DNA from 4 places in the Pseudomonas sp. C9-3 genome. Region 4 is predicted to be linked to each of the others. Evidence: predicted binding sites of a transcription regulator. Region 4 holds the regulator's gene; each other region holds the start of a gene.
What was found. Region 4 encodes sigma-54, which starts transcription at its own class of promoters, with help from an activator protein. Its sites were predicted from a motif close to ANTGGCATNNANNTTGCTNT; they were not measured.
Positions count from the first base shown of each region.

Region 1: a site for sigma-54 is predicted at 1,326-1,345, ahead of flgB (flagellar basal body rod protein FlgB). Genes of this name have one in related genera too.
Region 2: a site for sigma-54 is predicted at 1,042-1,061, ahead of glnA (glutamate--ammonia ligase). Genes of this name have one in related genera too.
Region 3: a site for sigma-54 is predicted at 1,142-1,161, ahead of fliD (flagellar filament capping protein FliD). Genes of this name have one in related genera too.

Region 1 is NZ_CP135919.1:3,934,847-3,937,046, reverse strand. It holds gene wecB (non-hydrolyzing UDP-N-acetylglucosamine 2-epimerase) at 1-59, opposite strand, end outside; gene RS899_RS17815 (LysR family transcriptional regulator) at 314-1,165, shown strand; gene flgB (flagellar basal body rod protein FlgB) at 1,385-1,792, shown strand; gene flgC (flagellar basal body rod protein FlgC) at 1,795-2,200, shown strand, end outside.
Region 2 is NZ_CP135919.1:5,340,659-5,342,858, reverse strand. It holds gene glnA (glutamate--ammonia ligase) at 1-943, opposite strand, end outside; gene thiI (tRNA uracil 4-sulfurtransferase ThiI) at 1,276-2,200, shown strand, end outside.
Region 3 is NZ_CP135919.1:6,160,991-6,163,190, forward strand. It holds gene flgM (flagellar biosynthesis anti-sigma factor FlgM) at 1-267, shown strand, start outside; gene flgN (flagellar protein FlgN) at 264-704, shown strand; gene fliD (flagellar filament capping protein FliD) at 1,200-2,200, shown strand, end outside.
Region 4 is NZ_CP135919.1:366,769-368,968, reverse strand. It holds gene lptB (LPS export ABC transporter ATP-binding protein) at 1-361, shown strand, start outside; gene RS899_RS01665 (RNA polymerase factor sigma-54) at 615-2,117, shown strand; gene hpf (ribosome hibernation-promoting factor, HPF/YfiA family) at 2,196-2,200, shown strand, end outside.

The DNA of each region.
Region 1 (2,200 bases), 3.1 Mb from region 4:
GGGGCCATCTTGATGGCTTCCGGACGGGTGCCGAAAACCATGGTGACTTTGTACTTCATCAATTGCTCCTTGGGCGCACCCTTGTGAGGCCGCCTTCGGTTTCCAGGTGGGATTTTTCCAAGGGCAATGAAAGTCGCTCAACTCCGGGCTGTCCAGCGCCAACTGGTGTTGCCAGTGATACAGGTCAGGTACATTGACCTTTTCAGGGCTTTTGTCGCTCGGCTGAAGGCCGCGTCGCCATTGGGCTGGCGCCGGTTTGCCGGCAGCGTTGAGAAAAACTGTTGATGAATTTTTCGAAGAGGCGGGTCGGCCGATGCTCAGCGCTGAACTGAAGGCGTTCTACCGGGTTGCCAGGCTGGGCAGCATCACCCAGGCGGCGAAGAAGCTCGGCCTCAGCCAGCCGACCGTGACCACCCAGATCCGCAACCTGGAAAGCCAGTACGCGGTGGAGCTGTTCTATCGCGGCGGCCGGCGCCTGACCCTGAGCGACGAGGGCGCGCGCCTGTTGCCGATGGTCGAGGCGCTGCTGCAGCAGGAAGCCGACATCGAGTTCTACCTGCGCAACTGCGGGCAGATGCAGGGCGCCCTGCGGATCGGCGCCACCTCTCCTTATTATGTGCTCGGGCTGATCAAGGACTTCCGCGAGCGCTTCCCGCAGATCGAGGTGTCGGTGGAGATCGGCAATTCCCAGCAGGTGCTCGAATCGCTCATCGAATGCCGGGTCGACCTGGCCGCCTCTTCGCAACAGGTGGATGACGCGCGCCTGACCCGCGTGGTGCTGGGCAGCGATCCGCTGGTGCTGGCAGTGCACCGCAGCCATCCGCTGGCGGCCATGCAGTCGGTGAACCTCGGCGACCTGCGCCAGCATTGCCTGCTGATGCGCGAGGCGGGTTCGACCACCCGCCAACTGACCGAGGCGATGTTGCAGCAGGCCGGAGTGGTACCCGCCTCGGTGCTGGAAATCGGCAGCCGTGAATCGATTCGCGAGGCAGTGATCCGCAACCTGGGCGTAAGCATCATTGCCCGCCAGGAAGTGCCCGATAACCCCCAGCTGTGCGTACTGGAGATCAAGGGCGCGAGCCTGATCGACGAGTACCTGTATTGCCTGAAGGACCGGCGGCAGGCGCGGTTGCCGAGCGCGTTCCTGGCGTTGGCGCAAGCGTAGGAACCTTTCGCTGGAGCGAGCCGGCTTGTTGCCGTGTGATGCGTCGAGCGGCAACGGCGGGAGGGGGCGGCAAGGAAATCGGTTGCCGCTTTGCCGCCTTTTGCCGCTCCTTGCCGCCCTTGATGGCTGCTCAAGCCATTGAATATAAAAGAAATAGATGTTTGGCACGCACCTTGCTGAAGTGTTGGCAAGCCCACACCGGCAAACAGGTTCGCGACCATGAGCATCAGCTTCGACAAAGCCCTCGGCATCCACCAGCAAGCACTGAGCTTCCGCTCCCAGCGCGCTGAAGTGCTGGCCAACAACCTGGCCAACGCCGACACGCCCAACTACAAGGCGCGTGACCTGGACTTCGCCTCGGTGCTCGCGGCGCAGTCCGACAAGCTGAAGAACGGCACCTTCAGCACCGCCCTGACCAACGCTCGCCACATCGAGGCGGATGGCCTGGCCATGGGTGACGAATCGCTGAAGTACCGCATTCCGAACCAGCCCTCGATCGACCAGAACACCGTGGATGCGCAGATCGAGCAGGCCAACTATGCGGAGAACTCCGTGCAGTTCCAGGCCTCCTTCACCTTCCTCAACAGCAAGTTCAAAGGGCTGATGAACGCCCTGCGCGGAGAGTAATCATGTCCCTCGCCAGTGTCTTCAACATCGCCGGTACCGGCATGAGTGCCCAGACTACCCGTCTGAACACCACCGCTTCGAACCTTGCCAACGCCGAGAGCGTGTCCTCGAGCATCGACCAGACCTACCGTGCCCGCCATCCGGTGTTCTCGGCGATGCTCAACCAGGCGCAGGGCGGCAGCGACCAGGGTTCGCTGTTCGGCGAGACCGACCAGGCGGGTTCCGGCGTGCAGGTGCTGGGCGTGGTCGAGGACCAGAGCCCGCTGGTGCCGCGCTACGAGCCGAACCATCCGGCGGCCGACAAGGACGGCTACGTCTATTACCCGAACGTGAACGTGGTGCAGGAGATGGCCGACATGATCTCCGCCAGCCGTTCCTTCCAGAGCAACGCGGAAATGATGAACACCG
Region 2 (2,200 bases), 1.7 Mb from region 4:
GGTTGGTGAAGCCGTTCAGGGCTTTACCGTGCTTGATGATGCCGCCGATGAAGTACAGGGCGGTATCGGACAGGCCGGCATAGCCTTCGCCAGCGAAGGTGTTCTTGCCATCCTTGGAGATGGACATGTGCACGTGCATGCCCGAGCCGTTGTCGCCGTACAGCGGCTTCGGCATGAAGGTCACGGTCTTGCCGTAGGCGTCGGCAACGTTGTGCACGCAGTACTTCAGGGTCTGGACTTCGTCAGCCTTGGCAACGAGGGTGTTGAACTTCACACCGATCTCGTTCTGGCCAGCGGTGGCCACTTCGTGGTGGTGGACTTCCACGACCAGGCCCATTTCTTCCAGGGCGTTGCACATGGCGGTACGGATTTCGTGGTCGTGGTCGACCGGCGGTACCGGGAAGTAGCCGCCTTTGACGCCCGGACGGTGACCCTTGTTGCCGGTCTCGATGTCGGCGTCGGTGTTCCAGGAAGCCTGCTCGGAGAAGATCTTGAACATCGAGCCGGAGATGTCGGACTTGAACTTCACTTCGTCGAAGATGAAGAACTCCGGCTCCGGGCCGACGAATACGGTGTCACCGATACCGGTGGACTTCAGGTATTCCTCGGCACGCTTGGCGATGTTGCGCGGGTCGCGCTCGTAGCCTTGCATGGTGCTCGGCTCGATGATGTCGCAAACGATGATCAGGGTCGGCTCTTCGGTGAACGGGTCGAGCACGGCGGTGCTGTCGTCCGGGAGCAGGATCATGTCGGAGGCTTCGATGCCCTTCCAGCCTTCGATGGAGGAACCATCGAACATCTTGCCGGCTTCGAAGAACTCGTCGTCCAGCGCGTCGCGGGCGGGCATGGTGACGTGCTGCTGCTTGCCTTTGGTATCGGTGAAGCGCAGGTCAACCCACTTCACGTCATGATCTTTGATCAGTTGTTGCGACTTGTACGACATGCTGTCCTCCAGGAGGGATTAGAGCTGGGAGCTTTTTCGTGCCCCAGTATCGGGTGATGCCGGCCGGAATACTCCGCCAGGGCAACCTGCCTCACAAGAGAGCAAGTTGCGTGCCAGTGCCCGTAAATGGGCAGAAGCCCTGAAATCACGGGCTGTGGCGGGTATTGCAGAGAATTGCGTGATAATTGTGCACCGTTTTGGTGCTGTATCGTGGTGCGTTCGTCCATTTTGGTGCGCGGAAAAGAAAGTCTCCGATTTCTGCTCAAGTCTTGAGCAATTTCGGATATAATTCCGCCCCTTTTTTTCAGTCCCATGGCAATCGCCCGATTCGCATGAAACTCATCGTCAAGGTCTTCCAGGAAATCACCATCAAGAGCCGGCCGGTGCGCAAGCGCTTCATCCGCCAGCTGGCGAAGAACATTCGCACGGTGCTCCGCGACCTCGACCCCGAGCTGCTGGTCGAAGGCGAGTGGGACAACCTCGAGGTCGAGACCAGGGTCACCGACCCCAAGGTCCTGCGCGAGATGATCGAGCGCCTGACCTGCACGCCGGGCATCGGCCACTTCCTGGAAGTGCACGAATACCCGCTGGGCGATTTCGACGACATCCTCGAGAAGTGCAAGGCCCATTTCGGCGACAAGCTGCCGGGCAAAGTCTTCTCCATGCGCTGCAAGCGCGCTGGCAAGCATCCGTTCACCTCCATCGACGTCGAGCGCTATGTCGGCGGTGGCCTGCGCCAGCACTGTGGAGCGGCGGGCGTATCGCTGAAGAACCCGGAAGTGGAAGTGCGCGTGGAAATCCGCCATGACCGCCTCTATGTCATCCATGCCCAGCACGATGGCCTCGGCGGCTACCCGCTGGGTGCGCTGGAGCAGGTGCTGGTGCTGATGTCCGGTGGCTTCGACTCCACCGTGGCGGCCTACCAGATGATGCGCCGTGGCATGATCAGCCACTTCGTGTTCTTCAACCTCGGCGGCCGCGCCCACGAACTGGGCGTGATGGAAGTCGCGCACTACCTGTGGAAGAAGTACGGCAGCTCCCAGCGCGTGCTGTTCGTCAGCGTGCCCTTCGAGGAAGTGGTCGGTGAGATTCTCACCAAGGTCGACGACAGCTACATGGGCGTGACCTTGAAGCGCATGATGCTGCGCGCCGCCAGCCGAGTGGCCGAGCGCCTGGAGATCGACGCGCTGGTGACCGGCGAGGCGATTTCCCAGGTTTCCAGCCAGACCCTGCCGAACCTCTCGGTGATCGACCGGG
Region 3 (2,200 bases), 870 kb from region 4:
CTGACCAGCATCGCGCTGGCCACCAGCGAGTCCGCCAAGAGCGCACGCAGCGAGCGCGCCGCTCCCGTGGCAGAGGCCAGCGCCAGCGCGCCGGTCAGCGATTCGCTGCGCCTGGACGAGATGCAGGAAACCCTGCGCGCCATGCCTGATGTGGACCAGGACCGGGTTGCCGAAATCCGTCGCGCCCTGATGAATGGCGACCTGGCCAACGACACCCGCCTGCTTGCCACCAGCATTCTTTCCTACCATCGCGGCAGCGACGCATGACCCAGCGCGCGCGGTTGCTGCAGGTGATCGAGCAGGACATCCAGCAGGATGGCCGCGATTGCCTGGCGCTGCGCGAGCGCCTGCAGGAGCTGTATCGCCACCTGCTGGCGCGGGACAGTGCGCAGATCGACGCGCTGAATCCCGATATCCAGGCGCTGCTCGATGCCGTCGCCGGCCGTGCGCAGCGCCGTAGCCGCGTGCTGCGCGCCTTCCAGCTGCCGATGGACGCTGAAGGCATGCGTACGCTGCTGTCCAACTACCAGCCGCCGCGCCGCGAGGAGCTCCAGCAGGAGTGGCAGCAACTGGGCCAGCTCACCGCCCAATGCAAGCGCCTCAACGAGCGCAACGGCAAGCTGCTGGCGATGCATCATGACATCCTCAGCCAACTGATGGGCGATCCGCGCGAGCAGCCGGTGTATTCGCGGCAGTTGTACTGACCGAATTCGTAGGAGCGGACTCCGTCCGCGATGGTTTCCGGCGCGATGCGGACCTATCGCGGACGGAGTCCGCTCCTACGCGAGTTCCTGTGCCTCTGTGCAGCGCACAAAGCCCCTCACCCTAGCCCTCTCCCGCAAGCGGGAGAGGGGACCGTACGGCATCAAGCGGAACTCCGTGCCTCTCGGCCACGCCGATCGGCTCCCTCTCCCTTCAGGGAGAGGGCGGGGGAGAGGGCCGCCCCCGTGCAGGATTCCCTCGAAAAACAACCTGCCGAAATGGCTTAACGAATCCCTCCCCACGGTCGCCCTTCCTCTGCATCAGGGCGCGCGCCCGGTAGGCGGAAATGCCGCTTCCCGCTGCGCGCCAAACCACGCCGGGCGGAAGTTCGCCTTCTCCCCGGAAAGCCTGCAAAGCCTTGAACGGCGGGCCTTACGGCATTGGCATCGTAATTGCTCCTGACCTTATGCAGAGGGGGCACAAAGAGGTGGATTCAGATGGCGACCATAGATTCCGATTACGTCAAAAGCATGGCTCAGCAGCTGGCCACGTACGAAGTGCAGAACGGCCTGAACAAGGCTGATCGCAACAAGTCGTCGTACCAGTCCCAGCTGACCGCGGTGACTTCCCTGGAGTCGACGCTCAAGACCTTCTCCTCGGCAGTGAAGAGCCTGCAGGGCGTGACCGGCAGCAACACCAGCATGCTGGTCAACAGCGCCACCACCAGCAAGGACGGCTACCTGACCGCCAAGGTGGACAAGAACGCCGTGCCCGGCAGCTACGACTTCTTCGTCGAGCAGCTCGCCACCAGCCACCAGCTGTCGTTCTCCGGCCTGCAGGCCGGCGACATCGATACCCAGGGCACCCTGACCCTCAGCCAGAACGGCAAGTCGTTCGACATCGACCTGAGCAAGATCGACACCGACGGCGACGGCGCCAACTCGCTGGACGAACTGGCCGCCGCAATCAACAAGGCCACCGACAACACCGGCGTCAAGGCCACCCTGGTACGCAGCAACGGCCAGGTCTCGCTGGTGCTGGGCGCGGAGAAGTCCGGCGCGGCGAATGCCATCAGCCTGTCGTTGAGCGGCACCGACAGCGCCAACAGCGCTTTCGAGAACGCCATCGGCAACCCGCAAGAACTGTCCAAGGCCCAGGACGCCCGCGTCCGCCTGGGTGGCGAGAACGGCATGCTGCTGACCAACGCCAGCAACACCTTCGACAACATCATCGATGGTGTCAGCGCGACCTTCACCCAGGCGCAGAAATCCGGCGAACAGCCGATCCGCCTGACCGTCGCCCAGGACCAGAGCGAAACCAAGAAGAAGGTGCAGACCTTCATCGACGCCTTCAACGCCCTGGCCAGCACCATCGACAGCCTGACCGCCGCCGGCGACCAGAACGGCAACGCGCGCGGCGCCCTGGCTGGCGACTCCAGCGTGCGCGCCATCGAGAACGCGCTGAACCAGATGGTCCGTACCAGCTTCGGCGGCGCCAA
Region 4 (2,200 bases):
CGAGGAGTTCCACATCCACCACATCCGCGACAACCTCGGCATGAGCCTGTCCGGTGGCGAGCGTCGCCGCGTGGAGATCGCCCGTGCACTGGCCAGTTCGCCGAAGTTCATCCTGCTGGACGAACCTTTCGCCGGTGTCGACCCGATCTCCGTCGGCGACATCAAGCAGATCATCCACCACCTCAAGGCCAAGGGCATCGGTGTGCTGATCACCGACCACAACGTCCGCGAGACCCTGGATATCTGCGAGACGGCGTACATCGTCAACGACGGCCAGTTGATCGCCGAAGGTAATGCCGAGAGCATCCTCGCCAACGACCTGGTGAAGGAAGTCTACCTGGGCCACGAGTTCCGCCTCTGACGCCCCGAGCCGCGCCCTGCCTGGGCGCGGCAGCTCATTTCCCTCCCTTGCATGGTGCGGCTTGTCGGCTGCGCCATGACGTATCCGGCTGCCGGATCCCCGCTGGCGCAACCGGGTTGTAACGAAAGGTCGACAGCCCCTAGGCAAAGCGTCCAAACTCAGGCATATAATTTGCTTCCTCGCGGCGCCCCGGCGTCCGTAGTCGTGGATATGGCGCGCTTTGCGCCAGCGAACAAGGTGCCTAGTTCCAGCCATGAAACCATCGCTAGTCCTCAAGATGGGCCAGCAGCTGACGATGACCCCGCAGCTGCAACAGGCCATCCGACTGCTCCAGCTCTCCACGCTGGACCTCCAACAGGAAATCCAGGAAGCCCTGGAGTCCAACCCGATGCTGGAGCGCCAGGAAGAAGGCGAGGACTACGACAACAGCGATCCCATGGCCGACGGCGCCGAATCGGGCGCCAACGGCACCAGCAGCAACTCCCAGGACAATTTTCAGGAAAGCACTACGCCCAACGCCGACAGCCTCGACGAGGACCAGTGGGCCGAACGCATCCCCAACGAGCTTCCGGTCGACACCGCCTGGGAAGACATCTACCAGACCAGCGCCAGCAGCCTGCCCAGCAACGATGACGACGAGTGGGACTTCACTTCCCGCACCTCCGCTGGCGAAAGCCTGCAGAGCCATCTGCTCTGGCAACTGAACCTGGCGCCGATGTCCGACACCGATCGCCTGGTCGCCCTGAGCATCATCGACGGCATCAACGACGACGGTTACCTCGAAGAATCCCTGGAAGACATCCTCGCCTCCATCGACCCTGAACTGGGCGTGGAAATGGACGAAGTGGAAGTCGTCCTGCGCCGTGTGCAGCAGCTCGAGCCTGCCGGAGTCGGTGCGCGCAACCTGCGCGAATGCCTGCTGCTGCAGCTACGCCAGCTGCCCACCAAGACCTACCTGCTGGCCGAGGCCATCCGCCTGGTCAACGACCACCTGGACCTGCTCGGCAGCCGCGACTACAGCCAGCTGATGCGACGCATGAAGCTCAAGGAAGACGAGCTGCGCGAGACCATCGAGCTGATCCAGTCGCTGCACCCACGCCCCGGTTCGCAGATCGAATCCGGCGAAGCCGAATACGTGGTTCCGGATGTCATCGTGCGCAAGCACAACGAGCGCTGGCTGGTGGAACTGAACCAGGAAGCGGTACCGCGCCTGCGCGTGAACTCGCAGTATGCGGGCCTGGTGCGCCGCGCCGACTCCAGCGCCGACAACACCTTCATGCGCAACCAGTTGCAGGAAGCGCGCTGGTTCATCAAGAGCCTGCAGAGCCGCAACGAGACACTGATGAAGGTGGCGACCCAGATCGTCGAGCACCAGCGCGGCTTCCTCGAGTACGGCGAGGAGGCGATGAAACCGCTGGTCCTGCATGACATCGCCGAAGCGGTGGGCATGCACGAATCGACCATCTCCCGCGTCACCACGCAGAAATTCATGCACACGCCGCGTGGCATCTTCGAGCTGAAGTATTTCTTCTCCAGCCACGTCAGCACCTCCGAGGGTGGCGAGTGCTCGTCCACCGCGATCCGCGCGATCATCAAGAAACTGGTCGCGGCGGAAAGTCCGAAAAAGCCATTGAGTGACAGCAAGATCGCTGGTTTACTGGAAGCACAGGGCATTCAAGTGGCACGTCGTACCGTCGCCAAGTACCGGGAGTCCCTAGGAATCTCTCCCTCGAGCGAGCGCAAGCGGCTGGTGTGACGTTGATCCACGCCAAGGTGTTCCGGCGGCAGGCCCCATAACCTGCCACTTACACACGGGCAACAAGGAGAAAGCGGTATGCA